Regions from separate parts of the Streptomyces sp. NPDC003027 genome, predicted to be linked through region 1. Evidence: riboswitches for the same ligand, from Rfam matches in the RefSeq annotation. Region 1 holds a riboswitch; each other region holds the start of a gene.
The links. Region 1 has a riboswitch for cobalamin ahead of ACWDX6_RS06255 (FecCD family ABC transporter permease). Riboswitches for the same ligand answer to the same signal wherever they lie in the genome.
Positions count from the first base shown of each region.

Region 2: linked by a shared signal. The riboswitch ahead of ACWDX6_RS25855 (energy-coupling factor ABC transporter permease) and the one ahead of ACWDX6_RS06255 (FecCD family ABC transporter permease) in region 1 are both predicted to bind cobalamin.
Region 3: linked by a shared signal. The riboswitch ahead of ACWDX6_RS17845 (ribonucleoside-diphosphate reductase subunit alpha) and the one ahead of ACWDX6_RS06255 (FecCD family ABC transporter permease) in region 1 are both predicted to bind cobalamin.
Region 4: linked by a shared signal. The riboswitch ahead of cobN (cobaltochelatase subunit CobN) and the one ahead of ACWDX6_RS06255 (FecCD family ABC transporter permease) in region 1 are both predicted to bind cobalamin.

Region 1 is NZ_JBSFTU010000005.1:93,027-97,037, forward strand. Features, by position in the region: gene ACWDX6_RS06245 (ABC transporter substrate-binding protein) at 1-178, opposite strand, end outside; gene ACWDX6_RS06250 (ABC transporter ATP-binding protein) at 194-979, opposite strand; gene ACWDX6_RS06255 (FecCD family ABC transporter permease) at 979-2,088, opposite strand; cobalamin riboswitch at 2,193-2,318, opposite strand; gene ACWDX6_RS06260 (MBL fold metallo-hydrolase) at 2,432-3,673, opposite strand; gene ACWDX6_RS06265 (TetR/AcrR family transcriptional regulator) at 3,805-4,011, shown strand, end outside.
Region 2 is NZ_JBSFTU010000045.1:27,937-31,947, reverse strand. Features, by position in the region: gene cbiQ (cobalt ECF transporter T component CbiQ) at 1-697, opposite strand, end outside; gene ACWDX6_RS25860 (energy-coupling factor ABC transporter substrate-binding protein) at 704-1,078, opposite strand; gene ACWDX6_RS25855 (energy-coupling factor ABC transporter permease) at 1,084-1,785, opposite strand; cobalamin riboswitch at 1,815-2,022, opposite strand; gene ACWDX6_RS25850 (PTS-dependent dihydroxyacetone kinase phosphotransferase subunit DhaM) at 2,096-2,500, opposite strand; gene dhaL (dihydroxyacetone kinase subunit DhaL) at 2,497-3,126, opposite strand; gene dhaK (dihydroxyacetone kinase subunit DhaK) at 3,135-4,011, opposite strand, start outside.
Region 3 is NZ_JBSFTU010000022.1:77,474-81,484, reverse strand. Features, by position in the region: gene ACWDX6_RS17855 (carbon starvation CstA family protein) at 1-1,535, shown strand, start outside; gene ACWDX6_RS17850 (YbdD/YjiX family protein) at 1,532-1,747, shown strand; cobalamin riboswitch at 1,937-2,059, shown strand; gene ACWDX6_RS17845 (ribonucleoside-diphosphate reductase subunit alpha) at 2,190-4,011, shown strand, end outside.
Region 4 is NZ_JBSFTU010000006.1:151,892-155,902, reverse strand. Features, by position in the region: gene cobN (cobaltochelatase subunit CobN) at 1-1,734, opposite strand, end outside; cobalamin riboswitch at 1,773-1,910, opposite strand; gene ACWDX6_RS07445 (cobalamin biosynthesis protein CobG) at 1,976-3,238, shown strand; gene ACWDX6_RS07440 (precorrin-8X methylmutase) at 3,253-3,888, shown strand; gene cobJ (precorrin-3B C(17)-methyltransferase) at 3,936-4,011, shown strand, end outside.

The sequences.
Region 1 (4,011 bases):
CGGGGGCCTTGTCGTAGCTCTTCTTCTGGCCGCAGTTCTCGATGGTGACCGGATAGTGGCCGCCGCGCGCCTTGGCACCACCCCCCTCCTCCTTCTCCGGGGTGACCTGCGCGCCGCAACCGGTGAGCACCAGGGCGGCGGCAAGGGCGAGTGCGGCGGGGCGTACGAGGTTCGGCATGGTGGCGATGACTCCTCAGGAAGCGGGATGGGCGGGCGGGAGACGGTCGAAGAGCAACTGCACGGCGCCGGACTCCGGATGCGGCACACGGTGCGCCCGTACGCCGAAGACCTCGGCCAGCAGTTCGGGCGTCAGCACGTCGTGCGGGGCGCCGGAGGCGACGATCCGGCCGCTGTCGATGACGTAGAGCAGGTCGCAGTGGAGGGCGGCGAGGTTGAGGTCGTGCAGTGCGGTGAGCACGGTCAGGCCACTTCCGCGCACGAGGGCCAGGACCTCCAACTGCTGGGCGATGTCGAGGTGGTTGGTCGGCTCGTCGAGGACCAGGACGCGCGGCTGCTGGGCGAGCGCGCGGGCGATCATGACCCGTTGCTTCTCGCCGCCGGAGAGGGTGAGGAAGCCGCGGCCGGCGAGGTGGCCGGCGCCGACCCGCACCAGCGCGGCCTCGCACGCCTTGCGGTCCTCGTCGGTGGTCCGGGCCACCGACCGCTGGTGGGGCAGCCGCCCCATCGCCACGACCTCGGCGACCGTGAAGTCGAACTCGGTGACCGCCTCTTGGGGCAGGGCGGCCAGTCGCCGGGCGCCTTCGCGCGCGCTGAGGGAGTGCAGGTCCTCACCGGCGAGCCGGACCGTACCCGCCGAGGGGCGCAGGGCGCGGTAGACGCAGCGCAGCAGGGTGGACTTCCCGCTGCCGTTGGGCCCGACGAGCCCGACGACCTGTCCGCCGTCCGCGCGGAGGGTGGCCTCGCGCACCAGCCGCGCGCCGGCGACCTCGACCGTCAGTGCGTCGATGTCGATCCGCATCACGCGCCTCCGAAGGTGTAGGAGCGGCGGCGCATCAGCAGGACGAAGCAGGGGACGCCGATGGCGGCGGTCAGCACGCCCACCGGCAGCTCGACGGGCGCGAGCACCACACGCGACAGGATGTCCACCCAGATCAGCAGGACGGCTCCGGCGAGGGGGGCGACGGCCAGCAGTCGGCGGTGGTCCGCGCCGACCAGCATCCGTGCGGCGTGCGGGACCATGAGGCCGACGAAACCGATCGCGCCGCTCACCGCGACCACGGCCCCCGTGACGGCGGCACAGACCAGGAACAGCTCCTTGCGCAGCCTCCCCGCGTCCACCCCGAGGGCGGCCGCGGTCTCGTCACCCATCGCCAGCGCGTTCAGGCGACGCGCTGACACCGTGAGGTGGGTGAGGCCGGCGAGCACGGCTCCCGCGGCGATCGGCACGGAGGCCCAGCTGGCTCCGCCGAGGCTGCCGAGCAGCCACATCATCGCGGAGCGGGCCGCCTCGCCGCGTTCGGCCGCGAACACCATGAACGTGGTGACGGCCGAGAACCCGTAGTACATCGCGGTGCCCGTCAGGACGAGCCGCAGCGGGGTCAGACCGTCGGCGGTGCGGGCGATCGCGTACACCAGGGCCATGGCGAGGAGCGCGGAGAGGAAGGCCGCCGTGGACAGGGCCCACAGGCCGAGAGCGCCGAAGGCTCCGAAGAGGAGGACGGCATTGGCACCGACGGCCGCGCCGGAGGAGATGCCCAGGACGAACGGGTCGGCGAGGGCGTTGCGGACCATGGCCTGCACGGCGACGCCGATGGCCGACAGTCCGGCTCCGACGACCGCGGCCAGCACGGCTCGCGGAAAGCGCAGTTCCCACACGATCGTGTAGGCCGAGACGTCGTCGGGCGAGAGGGGTCCGCCCGTCAGCCCGGCCCAGAGAAAGCGCAGCACCTCGCCCCAGGTGAGTCCCGAGGCCCCCATACCCGCCCCGCAGACGATGGAGAACACGAGCGCGGCGCACAGGACGGCGAAGAGAAGGGGCAGGGATACGCGCTGGGGCGGTGCGGGGCCGACGCGGGTGCGCGCCGTGTGGGGTGGCGCGGCCGGTTCGGTTTCCAGGGGTGTGGCCACGGGCTGATCGCCTTCGCCTCAAGCCGTGCACCCACGTGAGCAAAGGAGCGGCCCGGGACGCCGGGCGCCCTGCGCAGCACCCTCTCGCAGTCCACGGCGAATTGACAGGAGCCTTCACCACCGCGGGTAATCGGGCTCACGGAGCCGCGTACGCGGCTCCGTCTACCGTTGCGGGTCAGCGCCGGAATTCGACCGGCTTCCCCCGCGGGGCGGTTTGCAGCATAGCGTGTACGGCCGAGCTCCCCGCGGCCGCGCCCGGGAGGACGCGGGGCTGCCGCGCTCCTCCGGCGGGAGACACGCCGGCGGCCGCGCACCCTCCGGCTGAGGCGGTCCTGACTCGCCGTCAGCGATCACCGGCGAGATCGAGATCGTCCATACGGCCCTCGGTGGAGACCCGCACCGACCGGGGCCGGCGCCATGGGTGGGCGATGGGGTGGGCCACCGCCCGCCACCAGGGCTCCGAGGGCAGCTTTCCGGCGGGCTCGAAGGGCTGGCCGGGGCGAGGGAACGCGGCGGCCTGTCCGACCTCCTCGGCGGCGTCTTTCGTCCACTCCCCCGGCTCCGCCCACGGATGGGGCGCCAGGTTGAAGGTGCCCCAGTGGATCGGGAGCAGGACACCGCCCGGCCGCCCTCCTTGCAGGTCGAGGTGGGCTTGGACCCCCTGAGCGGGCGACATGTGGATGTCCGGCCACGCTCCCGGCAGCGGTGTGAGGTCCGGGTGGTTCTCGGGCCAGTACTCCGAGTACGCGCCGATCTGGATCATGGTGGCATCGAAGGGGCCGTGGGCGGCGCCGATCTCCTGGAAGCCGGGGAAGTAGCCCGTGTCTCCGCTGTGGTAGATCCGGTGCGTGGGACCGGCGACGACCCAGGACGCCCACAGGGTGTGCTGCTGGTTGCGCAGGCCGCGGCCGCAGAAGTGGCGGGCGGGGGTCGCGGTGAGCCGCAGGGCGCCGATCTTTGCCGTCTCGTCCCAGTCCAGCTCGCGCAGCCGGGAAGCGGGCACGCCCCAGCGCTCCAGATGGGCGCCCACGCCCAGCGGCACGGCGAAGAGGGTGTCCGTCGAGGCCAGGGCTCTGATCGTGGGCAGGTCGAGGTGGTCGTAGTGGTCGTGGGAGATAACGACCACGTCGACCGGGCCCAGCTCGGCGAGCGGCACCGGGACGGGGTGCAGACGCCGGGGGCCGGCGAAGGCGAAGGGCGAGCAGCGGTCGCCCCAGACGGGGTCGAAGAGCACCCGGTGGCCGTCGATCTCGGCGAGGACGCTGGAGTGCCCCATCCAGGTCAGCCGCAGACCGGAGGCCGGGGGCTCGGCGAGGTGGTCCAGGGTGCCGGTGTGGAGGGGGATCGCGCCGGTGGGGGCCCGGCGCGCCCGCGCTTCCTTCCGGAAGTAGACCTTGGCGAACTCGAGCATGGAGCCGGAGGGCCGGTGCCGGGCCGACACGGGGTTCCGGAAGACCCCGTCCGCGAAGTTCGGCGAGCGGCGGATGCGCTCCATGCGCTCTCCCACCGGGTCGGCGCCGAAGGCGGCAGGCCGCAGGGCGCGCAGCCGGGACCGCGGCGGATGGTCGGAGCCGGTGCCGGTCACAGGGCCTCCTGAGGTTGGGGGTCGTTCCATTATGTGCGGCCGCTGACCGTCATGGGCGGGCGGTGGATCGCGGCACCCGGCGCACCGTAAAATGATCATGCCCGCGTCATGTGCTGTGTAGTCTGAGCGACGTGGCGAGAGTGCGCTTGAACGTGGCGGAGCGGCGCGAGGATCTGCTGCGGGCCGCTGTCGCGCAGATCGAGGTCCGGGGCGTGGCGGCCGTACGGATCGCCGACGTCGCCTCCGCGCTCGGGGTCAGCAACGCCCTGGTGCTCTACCACTTCTCGACCAAGGAGAAGCTCGTCGCGGCGGCCTTCGCCTACGCCGCCGAGAGCGAC
Region 2 (4,011 bases), on a different contig from region 1:
GCCCGGCCGTCGCCGCCAGGAACCGCCGCGAGACGGCCGCACCGGGCACCAGGACCCGGAGGGTCCCGTCGTACCCCCGCCCCGCCAGCCCCGTCTGCAACCGCTGCGCCCGGTCGAAGGCGCGCACGAACGCCGTCGCGCCGAGCCCGGCGAGCGAGCGCCAGGTGGCCGCCCGCGTCGTCAGCCCCAACCGGGCCGCCTGGGCCTGCCGGATCCTGGCCATGGAGTCGAGCAGGAGAAAACTGATCCGGTACATCACGAGCGCGACGTCCACGACCGGACCCGGCACCCCCGCCCGTACGAGCCGGGGCAGCACGTCCGAGACGGGTGTGGTGAACGCGAACAGCAGCACCCCCAGCGACGCGGCCGATGTGCGCAGCAGCAGTTCACCCGCGTGCGACGGACCGTCCGGCGCCAGGGCGACGAAGCCGCGCGCCCCTCCCACCTCGAACAGCAGCGGCACCGCCCCCGTCACACAGAAGCCCAGCGGGATCCGGAACGCCCGCCACAGCTGACGTCCGGGCACTCCGGCGGGACCGAGCAGCACCGCGAGGGTGGCCGCCGCGACCAGAACGGCGCCCGGCCAGGGCGGCAGACAGACCGCGCACAGCGTCAGGCCGAAGCCCAGCGCGGCCTTCTCGCACGGGTGACGGCGGCGCCAGCGACTGCTGTGCGCCGCCGCGTCGATCGGCAGCATCGGCGGTTACTCGTCGCCCGTGGCGGCGCGCGTCACCTTCGGGGCGTCCGTGGCGACCGGTGCGGCCGCCGCGGCCAGTGCGCGCTCCTCGCCCTGGCGACGTCCGCGCCGCAGACCGAAGTAGTACGCGAGGACACCGGCGCCGATGGCCGCCTGGAGCGCGAACAGTGCCGACTCGACCTCGCCGGACGGAGGCTCGTACAGCGGGCTGAACCACGGCTCGTAGTCGGGCCGGATCTCCGTGATCGCGGCCTCCGCCTCGGCGTCGGCCCCCGCGAACGGCTCCTCCTTGTGGTCGCCGAGCCCCAGGACCAGCGGCAGCACCGCCAGCGCGGCGACGGCGAGCAGCAGCAGGGCGTTGATCTTCGTGTTCCTGCTCATCCGGCTCATCGGGCCACCGCCTCCGTGGTCTCGCTCTTCCGGGCACCGGGAAGCAGCACCCCGAGCCGGGTCAGATCCCCCTTGCTCGACTGCGTCAGCAGACGCATCACGAGCACCGTCAGCAGACCCTCGCTCACCGCGAGCGGCAGCTGCGTGACGGCGAAGATCCCGCCGAACTTCGCCAGCGCGCCGAGCACACCGCTGCCGGGGTCGGGGAACGCGACCGCCAGCTGCACGCTGGTGACGCAGTAGGTGGACAGGTCGGCGACGAACGCGCCGAAGAACACGCTCACCATCAGCGGCACGTCGAAGCGGCGCAGCAGCCGGTACGCCCCGTACCCCGCCCACGGGCCGACGACGGCCATCGAGAAGACGTTGGCGCCGAGGGTGGTGAGCCCGCCGTGCGCCAGGAGCAGCGCCTGGAAGAGCAGCGTGATCGTGCCGAGGACCGCCATCACGGGCGGCCGGAACAGGATCGCCCCGAGGCCCGTTCCGGTGGGGTGGGAGCAACTGCCCGTCACCGACGGAATCTTGAGCGCGGACAGGACGAAGGTGAAGGCGCCCGAGGCGCCCAGCAGCAGAGTGGATTCGGGATGGGCCTTGACCTCACGGGTCAGGGCACGGACACCGTGGACGACGAACGGGGCGGACGCGACGGCCCAGGCGGCCGCGTGCACAGGGGGCAGATAGCCCTCGGCGATATGCATGGTTGGGAGACCCTCTCCAGCACCTCGTGGATGGACAACGCACCTTGGCCGGTCTCCTGGCTGACGGTCATGCCGCCCGGACTCCGCCTTCCCACACCACGACGGTCTCCCGCGGCGGTGCAGTGGCTCCCCTGGGGGTTGTCCCCAAGGGGGTGGAGCCGGACCTCCCGATCACAGTGGCGAGGGCCGCACCGGTACTGCACCGGTTTCCCGTACACCAAGGCCCTGCGACACTAGTGCGTTGACCAGGTACATCACAACACGGTCGGCTCCCGGTACGGCCCGTGACGGGTGCCCGCCTCCCGCCCGCTCACCCCTTCCGGTACGTGTACGCCTCCGCGGCCGCGGCCTCCACGGCGTCCAGGTCCCCGCCCGCCGTCGCCGTGACGAGGGCGGCGATCGCGCCCTCGACGAAGGGCGCGTCCACGAGCCGCGCCCCCTCGGGCAGCTCGTCGCCCTCGGCGAGGAGCGCCTTGACGGTCAGCACGGCGCTGCCCAGATCGACGAGGAGGGCCACACCGGCGCCCCGGTCGACCGCCCTCGCCGCCTCGGCGATCAGGTCGGAGCTGGTGCCGAGTCCGCCGTCCGGGGTGCCGCCGGCGGGCCGGATCGGTGCGGTGGGGCCGCCGCCCGAGAGGCCCTGGGCGAGTTCGGCCACGGCCGCGGCGACGGCGGCGCTGTGCGAGACGAGAACGATGCCGACCCGCCCGCTCATCCGGCCACCTCCGCGAGGGCGGCGATCAGCAGCGCGGACGAGGTGGCCCCGGGGTCCTGGTGCCCGATCGACCGTTCGCCCAGATAGCTGGCCCTGCCCTTGCGGGCCTGGAGCGGTACGGTCGCCAGCGCGCCCTCCTCGGCCGCCGTCCGGGCCGCCGCGAAGGACTCGCGCAGCGCCTCGGCCGCCGGGACGAGCGCGTCCAGCATCGTCTTGTCGCCGACCTGGGCCCCGCCGAGCTGGGCGACGGCGGCGACCCCGGTGGCCAGCGCGTCGGCGAACGCCTCGCGGGTCACGGTCCCGGCGTCGCCGAGCGCCTTGCCGGTGCGGCGCAGGAGCGTCCCGTACAGCGGACCGGAGGCACCCCCGACGGTGGAGATCAACTGCCGTCCTGCGGTGGTGAGTACGGCCCCCGGGGTGGGGGGCGGCTCCTTCGCCAGGACGTCCGTCACGGCGGCGAACCCCCGCTTCAGATTGGAGCCGTGGTCGGCGTCGCCGATCGCCGAGTCGAGCTCGGTGAGACGGTCGGCCTCACGGTCGACGGCGGAAGCGGCGACGCTCAGCCAGCGCTGGAAGAACGCGGCGTCGAACTGGCCCGGCTCGTTCGTCTCGGTCACTTCGGTCACTCTCCTTCTCACCGGCCCCAGCGGAGGGCGGGCGTCTGCACGGGCGCGTCCCACAGGCGTAGCAGTTCCTCATCGGCCTCACAGAGCGTGACCGAACAGCCGGCCATGTCGAGGGAGGTCACATAGTTCCCGACCAGGGTGCGGGCGACCGGGATCCCGCGCTCCTTCAGCACGCGCTGCACCTCGGCGTTGAACCCGTACAGTTCGAGCAGCGGGGTGGCGCCCATGCCGTTGACCAGCGCCAGGACCGGGCCGGACGGCCGCAGGTCGTCCAGTACGGCATCGACGGCGAAGTCCGCGATCTCCCGCGAGGTCATCATCGCGCGCCGCTCGCGCCCCGGCTCGCCGTGGATCCCGATCCCCAACTCCAGCTCGCCCTCGGGCAGGTCGAAGGTGGGACTGCCCTTGGCGGGCGTGCTGCAGGCGCTCAGCGCGACGCCGAAGGACCGCGACCGCTCGTTCACCCGCCGGGCGATCGCCTCCACTCGCTCCAGCGGGGCGCCCTCCTCGGCGGCGGCCCCCGCGATCTTCTCCACGAAGAGCGTGGCCCCCGTCCCTCGCCGCCCGGCGGTGTGGAGGCTGTCCGTCACGGCCACGTCGTCGTCGACCAGGACCTTGGCGACCTGGACGCCCTCGTCCTCGGCGAGCTCGGCCGCCATCTCGAAGTTGAGCACGTCCCCGGTGTAGTTCTTGACGACGAACAGCACACCGGCCCCGCTGTCCACCGCGGCGGCCGCCCGCACCATCTGATCCGGCACGGGCGAGGTGAACACCTCGCCGGGGCACGCCGCGGCGAGCATGCCCCGCCCCACGAACCCTGCGTGCAACGGCTCGTGCCCGGACCCGCCCCCGGACACCAGCGCCACCTTCCCGGCGACGGGCGCG
Region 3 (4,011 bases), on a different contig from region 1:
CGGTCATCGGCGTGGCGCTGCTGCTGCTCGCCATCGTCGCGGGCGGCTGGGTCGCCGAGTCGTCCTGGGCCGACACCTTCACGCTCGAACCGGGCACCCTGGTCATCTGGATGATCGTGTACGGCTTCCTGGCCTCCGTGCTCCCGGTCTGGATGCTGCTCGCGCCGCGCGACTACCTGTCGACCTTCATGAAGGTCGGCACCATCGTGTTCCTCGCGCTCGGCGTGGTCATCGCCCTGCCGACCATGAAGATGGACGCCGTCACGGACTTCGCGACGCGCGGCGACGGTCCCGTCTTCGCCGGCTCGATGTTCCCGTTCGTCTTCATCACCATCGCCTGCGGCGCGCTCTCCGGCTTCCACTCCCTGGTCTCCTCGGGCACCACCCCGAAGATGATCCAGAAGGAGACGCAGGTCCGGATGATCGGCTACGGGGCCATGCTCACCGAGTCGTTCGTCGCCATCATGGCGATGATCACCGCGTGCATCATCGACCCGGGTCTGTACTTCGCCATCAACTCCCCCGCCGGAGTCGTCGGCACCACGGTCCAGTCCGCCTCCGAGGCCGTCGCGAACCTGGGCTTCACGATCACCCCCGAGGCACTGGCCCAGGCGGCCAAGGACGTCGAGGAGGCGAGCCTGCTCTCGCGTACCGGCGGCGCGCCGACCTTCGCCCTCGGCATGTCGGAGATCTTCTCCGCTGTCATCGGCGGTACCGCGATGAAGGCCTTCTGGTACCACTTCGCGATCATGTTCGAGGCGCTGTTCATCCTGACGACCGTGGACGCGGGAACCCGCGTCGGCCGGTTCATGCTCCAGGACATGCTGGGCAACGTCTACAAGCCGTTCCGCCAGGTCAGCTGGAAGCCGGGCGTCTGGTTCGCCAGCGCGGTGGTCGTCGGCGGCTGGGGCTACTTCCTCTGGGTCGGCGTGCACGACCCGCTGGGCGGCATCAACCAGCTCTTCCCGCTGTTCGGCATCGCCAACCAGCTGCTCGCCGCCGTGGCGCTGGCCGTCTGCACCACGCTGCTCATCAAGTCCGGCCGCCTGAAGTGGGCCTGGGTCACCGGCGTCCCGCTCGCCTGGGACGTCGCCGTCACCCTGACCGCGAGCTGGCAGAAGATCTTCTCCGAGGACCCGCGGGTCGGCTTCTTCGCCCAGCGGGACAAGTACCAGGCGGGCATCGACGCCGACAAGGTGCTCCCGCCCGCCAAGTCGATCGACGACATGCACACCGTCGTCACCAACTCCACCGTGGACGGCGTGCTGTCCGCGCTGTTCGCGATCCTCATCATCGTGGTGATCGCCGACGCGGGCCGGGTCTGCTTCAAGGCGATCAGGAACCCGGAGGGCGTCCGGCTCTCCGAGGCGCCCCACACCGAGTCCAAGCTCGTCGCGCCCGCCGGCATGTTCCCCACGAAGGAGGAGAAGGCGGAGCTGGTGGCCGCCGGACTCGGCGCCGGAGGCGGCATGCGCGAGGAGACCGCGCCGGGCGAGCCGCGGAGTGACGTGCCGACCGGGACCGGATCCGCATGAGCACGGCGAACACGGTCCGCCACCTGCGGCGCGCGGTGCGCGCGATCCGCTGGTACGTGCGCGAGCTCTCCGGCGAGGCCGTCTACGACCGGTACGTCGCCCACGCCCGAAGCTGCGACCCGGACGCCGAGGTGATGACCCGGCGGGAGTTCGAGCGCAGCCGCACCGACGCGCGGGAGGCCGATCCGCGCGAGGGGTTCCGCTGCTGCTGAGCCCTCACCGGCCGTCCGACGGGCCGCCGCCCTCCCCCTCCCGGGAAGGCGGCGGCCCGCTGCGTCAGACCCCCGGCGAACTCACCGCGCTTCCCTCCCCCGATGACAAACGCCTCTGCTTCGGCGAAGAGCTCTGACACCCAACGGCACTACATGTGGGGGGTGCTTCAAGGAGCGCCCCCCACATGTATGCTCATGCTCGCTGTCGCCGCAGGGGAATCCGGTGGAAATCCGGAACTGTCCCGCAACGGTGTGTTGGCGTGCTTTTGCGCTCCTACGAGTCCGAACACCTGCCGACAGTGCGCCCGGTCCGTCCGTTCCGGGTGCCAGAGTCGTCCGGGCCTCGCGGAGTGGGCCGGTGGACACGGAGCGCGCCCGCGTACGGGTGCGCGTGCCGTCCGCCTCCCCGTCGCCCCCCGGGCCGAGCGAGGGAGAGCCCCACGTGACCATCGCGCCAGCCGATCCGGCCGCGGCGATCGAGAGCGACGGACCCGGGACGCTACTGCTCCGGACCCTGACCGACCTCACCGCCGACCTTCCCGACACCGACCCGGGCAAGGTCGCCGCCGCCGCGCTGCGCGGCCGCAACGCCGCCTCGGACGAGGCGGAGCTGCGGGAGCTGGCCACCGAGGCGGCCGCCGGCCTGATCGCCGAGGACCCGGCCTACTCCCGGCTCGCGGCCCGGCTGCTGACCCGGACCATCGCGGAGGAGGCGGCCGGGCAGGGTGCGGTGGCGTTCTCGGCGTCGGTGGCGGTGGGGCACCGGGAGGGTCTGATCGCGGACCGTACGGCCGCGTTCGTGACCGCCCACGCGGACCGGATGGACGCGCTGATCGACCCGGCCGCCGACGACCGGTTCGGCTACTTCGGGCTGCGGACGCTGTACTCGCGCTATCTGCTCCGGCACCCGATCACCCGCAAGGTGATCGAGACGCCCCAGCACTTCATGCTGCGGGTCGCGGCCGGGCTCGCCGAGGACGATTCCGTACGCGCGCTGGACGAGGTCGCGGCGCTGTACGGGCTGATGAGCCGGCTGGACTACCTCCCCTCCTCCCCCACCCTGTTCAACTCCGGCACCCGCCACCCGCAGATGTCGTCCTGCTATCTGCTGGACTCGCCGCTGGACGAGCTGGACTCCATCTACGACCGCTACCACCAGGTCGCGCGGCTGTCGAAGCACGCGGGCGGCATCGGTCTTTCGTACTCCCGCATCCGGGCCCGCGGTTCGCTGATCCGCGGCACCAACGGCCACTCCAACGGCATCGTGCCGTTCCTGAAGACGCTGGACGCCTCCGTCGCCGCCGTGAACCAGGGCGGGCGGCGCAAGGGCGCGGCCGCCGTCTACCTGGAGACGTGGCACGCGGACATCGAGGAGTTCCTGGAGCTGCGCGACAACACCGGTGAGGACCAGCGGCGTACGCACAACCTCAACCTGGCGCACTGGATCCCGGACGAGTTCATGCGCCGGGTGAACGCCGACGCCGAGTGGTCGCTGTTCTCCCCCGCCGACGTGCCCGAACTGGTCGACCTGTGGGGCGACGAGTTCGACGCCGCCTACCGCGCCGCCGAGTCCAGGGGCCTGGCCCGCAAGACCATGCCGGCCCGGGACCTGTACGGCCGGATGATGCGCACGCTGGCCCAGACCGGCAACGGCTGGATGACCTTCAAGGACGCCTCGAACCGGACCGCGAACCAGACGGCGGAGCCGGGCCACACGGTCCACTCCTCCAACCTCTGCACGGAGATCCTGGAGGTGACGGACGACGGCGAGACGGCCGTGTGCAACCTCGGTTCGGTCAACCTGGGCGCCTTCGTGACCGGCGGTGACATCGACTGGGAGCGGCTCGACGCGACCGTCCGTACGGCCGTCACCTTCCTCGACCGGGTCGTGGACATCAACTTCTACCCGACCGAGCAGGCCGGGCGCTCCAACGCCCGCTGGCGGCCGGTGGGCCTGGGCGCGATGGGGCTCCAGGACGTCTTCTTCCAGCTGAAGCTGCCCTTCGACTCGCCCGCGGCGCGCGCCCTGTCGACGCGGATCGCCGAGCGGATCATGCTCGCCGCGTACGAGGCCTCCGCCGACCTCGCCGAGCGCAACGGCCCCCTCCCGGCCTGGGAGAAGACCCGCACCGCCCGGGGCGTCCTGCACCCCGACCACTACGACGTGGAGCTGAACTGGCCCGAGCGCTGGGCCGCCCTGCGCGAGCGGATCGCCACGGTCGGCATGCGCAACAGCCTTCTGCTCGCCATCGCTCCGACCGCGA
Region 4 (4,011 bases), on a different contig from region 1:
GTCGACGAGCGTCGCGTGGACGCGCCGCTTGGCCTGGGTGCCCTCGCCCGGGTCGTTGACCAGGAACGGGTAGACGAGCGGCAGATCGCCGAGCGCCGCGTCCGGGCCGCAGGCGGCGGACAGACCGGCGTTCTTGCCGGGCAGCCACTCCAGATTGCCGTGCTTGCCGAGGTGGACCATGGCGTCCGCCCCGAAACCGCCGTCGGCCCGGGAGGCCGCGATCCAGCGGTAGGCGGCCAGATAGTGGTGGGACGGCGGAAGATCGGGGTCGTGGTAGATCGCGATCGGGTTCTCGCCGAAGCCGCGCGGCGGCTGGATGAGGATCAGCAGGTTCCCGCGGCGCAGCGCCGCGAGGACGATGTCACCCTCGGGGTTGCGGGAACGGTCCAGGAACATCTCGCCCGGCGGCGGCCCCCAGTGCTCCTCGACCTGCTCGCGGAGCTCCTCCGGCAGCGTCGCGTACCAGCGCTTGTAGTCGGCGGCCGGGATACGGACGGGGTTGCGGGCCAGCTGCTCCTCGGTGAGCCAGTCCTGGTCGTGGCCGCCGGCCTCGATGAGCGCGTAGATCAGCTCGTCGCCGTCGCCGGAGACCAGGCCGGGGATCTCGTCCTCGGGCCCGAAGTCGTAGCCCTCCTCCCGCAGCCGGCGCAGCAGCGCCACGGCGGAGGCGGGGGTGTCGAGGCCGACGGCGTTTCCGATCCGGGAGTGCTTCGTCGGGTACGCGGAGAGGACCAGGGCCAGACGCTTCTCGGCGTTCGGGATGTGCCGCAGGCGGGCGTGGCGGACGGCGATCCCGGCGACGCGGGCCGCGCGCTCGGCGTCGGCGACGTAGGCCGGGAGCCCGTCCTCGTCGATCTCCTTGAAGGAGAACGGGACGGTGATGAGCCGGCCGTCGAACTCGGGGACGGCGACCTGGCTGGCGGCGTCGAGCGGGGAGAGACCCTCGTCGTTCTCCTCCCAGGCCGTACGTGAACCGGTGAGGCAGAGCGCCTGCAGGATCGGTACGTCGAGGGCGGCGAGCGCGCCCGCGTCCCACGCCTCCTCGTCGCCGCCGGCCTGGGCCTCGGCGGGCTTGGTGCCGCCGGCGGCCAGGACGGTGGTGACGATCGCGTCGACGCCGCGCAGCCGCGCCAGCAGTTCGGGTTCGGGGGCGCGCAGGGAGGCCACGTAGAGCGGCAGGGCCTGGGCTCCGGCGTCCTCGACGGCGTCGCAGAGGGTGCCGACGAAGGCGGTGTTCCCGCTCATGTGGTGGGCGCGGTAGTAGAGCACCGCGACGGTCGGGCCGTCGGTCCTCCGGGGGGTGCGCTCCAGCGGACCCCAGGTGGGGGCCGGGGCCGGGGCCTCGAAGCCGTGGCCGGTGAGCAGCACGGTGTCGGCGAGGAACCGGGCGAGCTGCTCCAGGTTGCCGGGCCCGCCGTGCGCGAGATAGGCGTGAGCCTCGGTGGCGACGCCGATCGGGACCGTGGAGGTCTCCATGAGCTGCGCGTCCGGGGCCTGTTCGCCGGAGAGCACGACCAGCGGCTTGCCGGCGGCGCGCAGCGTCTGGAGCCCGTCCTCCCAGGCCCGCAGGCCGCCGAGGAGGCGTACGACGACGAGGTCCGCACCGTCCAGGAGACCGGGGAGGTCGTCGAGCGCGAGGCGCGAGGGGTTGGCGAACCGGTACGCCACCGGGCCGCCGGCCGCGCGGGCGCTGAGCAGGTCGGTGTCGGAGTGCGACAGCAACAGAATTCGCATGCGAGCGCAGGCCTTCCTCGGGGTTGTCCGCGCCCCGGGTGGTCGTGTGGACGGCGGGAGTTCCTGACTCACCGGGACGCTGGTGCGACCTGGCTCACAGTGGCGGGACCGCGCCGGATTCTCACCGGGCTTCCTCCCCGGGGCCCTGGGACCCCATGCCGTTGTGCATAGTAGATCCTGCCCCCGCCGGGCTGGGGGGTTGGCCGGATCACAGCCGGTGGTCGCGAGGATTCCCGTGGGTATGCTCGCCGCCATGCCGCCCACCCCACCCACCCCGCCCAACCCGGGCGAATCCGTCATACGGGACCGTGGCGACGCCTGCCCCGGGGCGCTACGGCTGCACCCCGCCGACGACGGCCGCCTGGCCCGACTGCGCGTGCCCGCAGGCTTGTTGACGACACGTCAGGTCGAGGTTCTGGCCACCGCGGCAGAGGTTCTGGGCGACGGACGGGTCAGTGTCACCTCCCGGGGAAACGTGGAGCTGCGGGGCCTCGGAGAGAGCTGCGGCGCGGAGCTGGCGGAGCTGCTGGCACCAGCCGGTCTGCTGCCGTCCCCGACCCATGAACGCGTCCGGAACGTGGTGGCCTCACCGGCGGCCGGGTTGGACGGACTCGGCTGCGGTGACGTGCAGTTGTGGGCCCGCGAACTCGACGCGCTGCTGTGCGCCCGGGAAGGGACGGCAGCCCTTTCTGGCCGTTTCCTCTTCGTCCTGGACGACGGGCGCGGGGATGTGGCCGGGCTCGGCGGAGATGTGACCTTGATCGCAGAAGGGCCGACGGTACGGCTCCGGGTCGGCGACCAGGTCTTCCAGCTGGGCGCCGCGGACGCGCCCGGCGCCGCGCTCACCGCCGCGGAGGCCTTCCTGGCCGCCGCCCGAGCCGCGGGGAACGGCGCCTGGCGGGTCCGTGAGCTGCCCGAGGGGCACGAGCCGGACCTGGCGGGGGCGCTCGCCCGGGCCGGGATCGCGGCGGAACCCGTACCGGCACCAGAACTCCCGCACGGGGAACCCCCCGCCCCCGGAGTGCTCGGCGAGAGCGCCGTCTCCGTCCTCGCGCCCCTCGGCCGGCTGACGGCCGAACAGCTGCGGGCCCTGGCCGCCACCGGCGGAGAGGTACGGCTCACCCCCTGGCGCGGCGCCGTCGTCACCGGCTTCCCGGACCGGCCGGCCGCAGCGCGGCGGCTGCGCGAGCTCGACGCGTACGGGCTGATCACGGACCCCGACTCCCCCTGGGCCGGGGTGGGCGCCTGCACCGGACGCCCCGGCTGCGCCAAGTCCCTGGCCGACGTCCGCGCCGACGCCGTACCCGGGCGCTCCCGCGGCCTCCCCGTCCACTTCTCCGGGTGCGCCCGCCGCTGCGGCCACCCCCAGGGCCCCCACGGCACCTGGGTGGACGTCGTCGCGACCGCCGAGGGCGCCTACCTGGTCGACGGCGTCCCCACGCCCCGTACACGCCTCACCGAAGCAGTCGCAACGGCCCGCACCACCGCCCGCACAACGAGATGAGCGAGAACGACACGATGTTCGCCTACGAGAAGGACGGCGCGGAGATCTACCGCCAGTCCTTTGCCACGATCCGCGCCGAGGCGGACCTCGCGGGTCTGCCCGCCGATGTCGCCCAGGTCGCGGTCCGCATGATCCACGCCTGCGGCATGACCGACCTCGTACGCGATATCGCCTACTCGCCGCAGGTCGTCTCCCGCGCCCGCGCCGCCCTGCGCGCCGGGGCACCGATCCTCTGCGACGCGCAGATGGTCGCCAGCGGCGTGACCCGTAAGCGGCTGCCCGCCGACAACGAGGTGATCTGCACCCTCTCCGACCCCTCCGTGCCCGCGCTCGCCGCCGAGCTCGGCACCACCCGCAGCGCCGCCGCCCTCGAACTCTGGCGCGACCGCCTCGAAGGCTCCGTCGTCGCCATCGGCAACGCCCCCACCGCCCTCTTCCACCTCCTGGAGATGATCGCCAAGGGCGCCCCCCGCCCCGCGGCCGTCCTCGGCATACCGGTCGGCTTCATCGGCGCCGCCGAGTCCAAGGACGCCCTCGCCGCCCAGGAGCTCGGCCTCGACCACCTCGTCGTACGGGGCCGGCGCGGCGGCAGCGCGATGGCGGCCGCCGCGATCAACGCGATCGCTCACGAAGCGGAGATCCAGCAGTGACCGGAAAGCTGTACGGCGTGGGCCTCGGGCCCGGCGACCCGAACCTGATGACGGTGGCGGCGGTGAAGGCCATCGCCGCAGCGGACGTGATCGCGTACCACTCGGCCCGGCACGGCCGGTCCA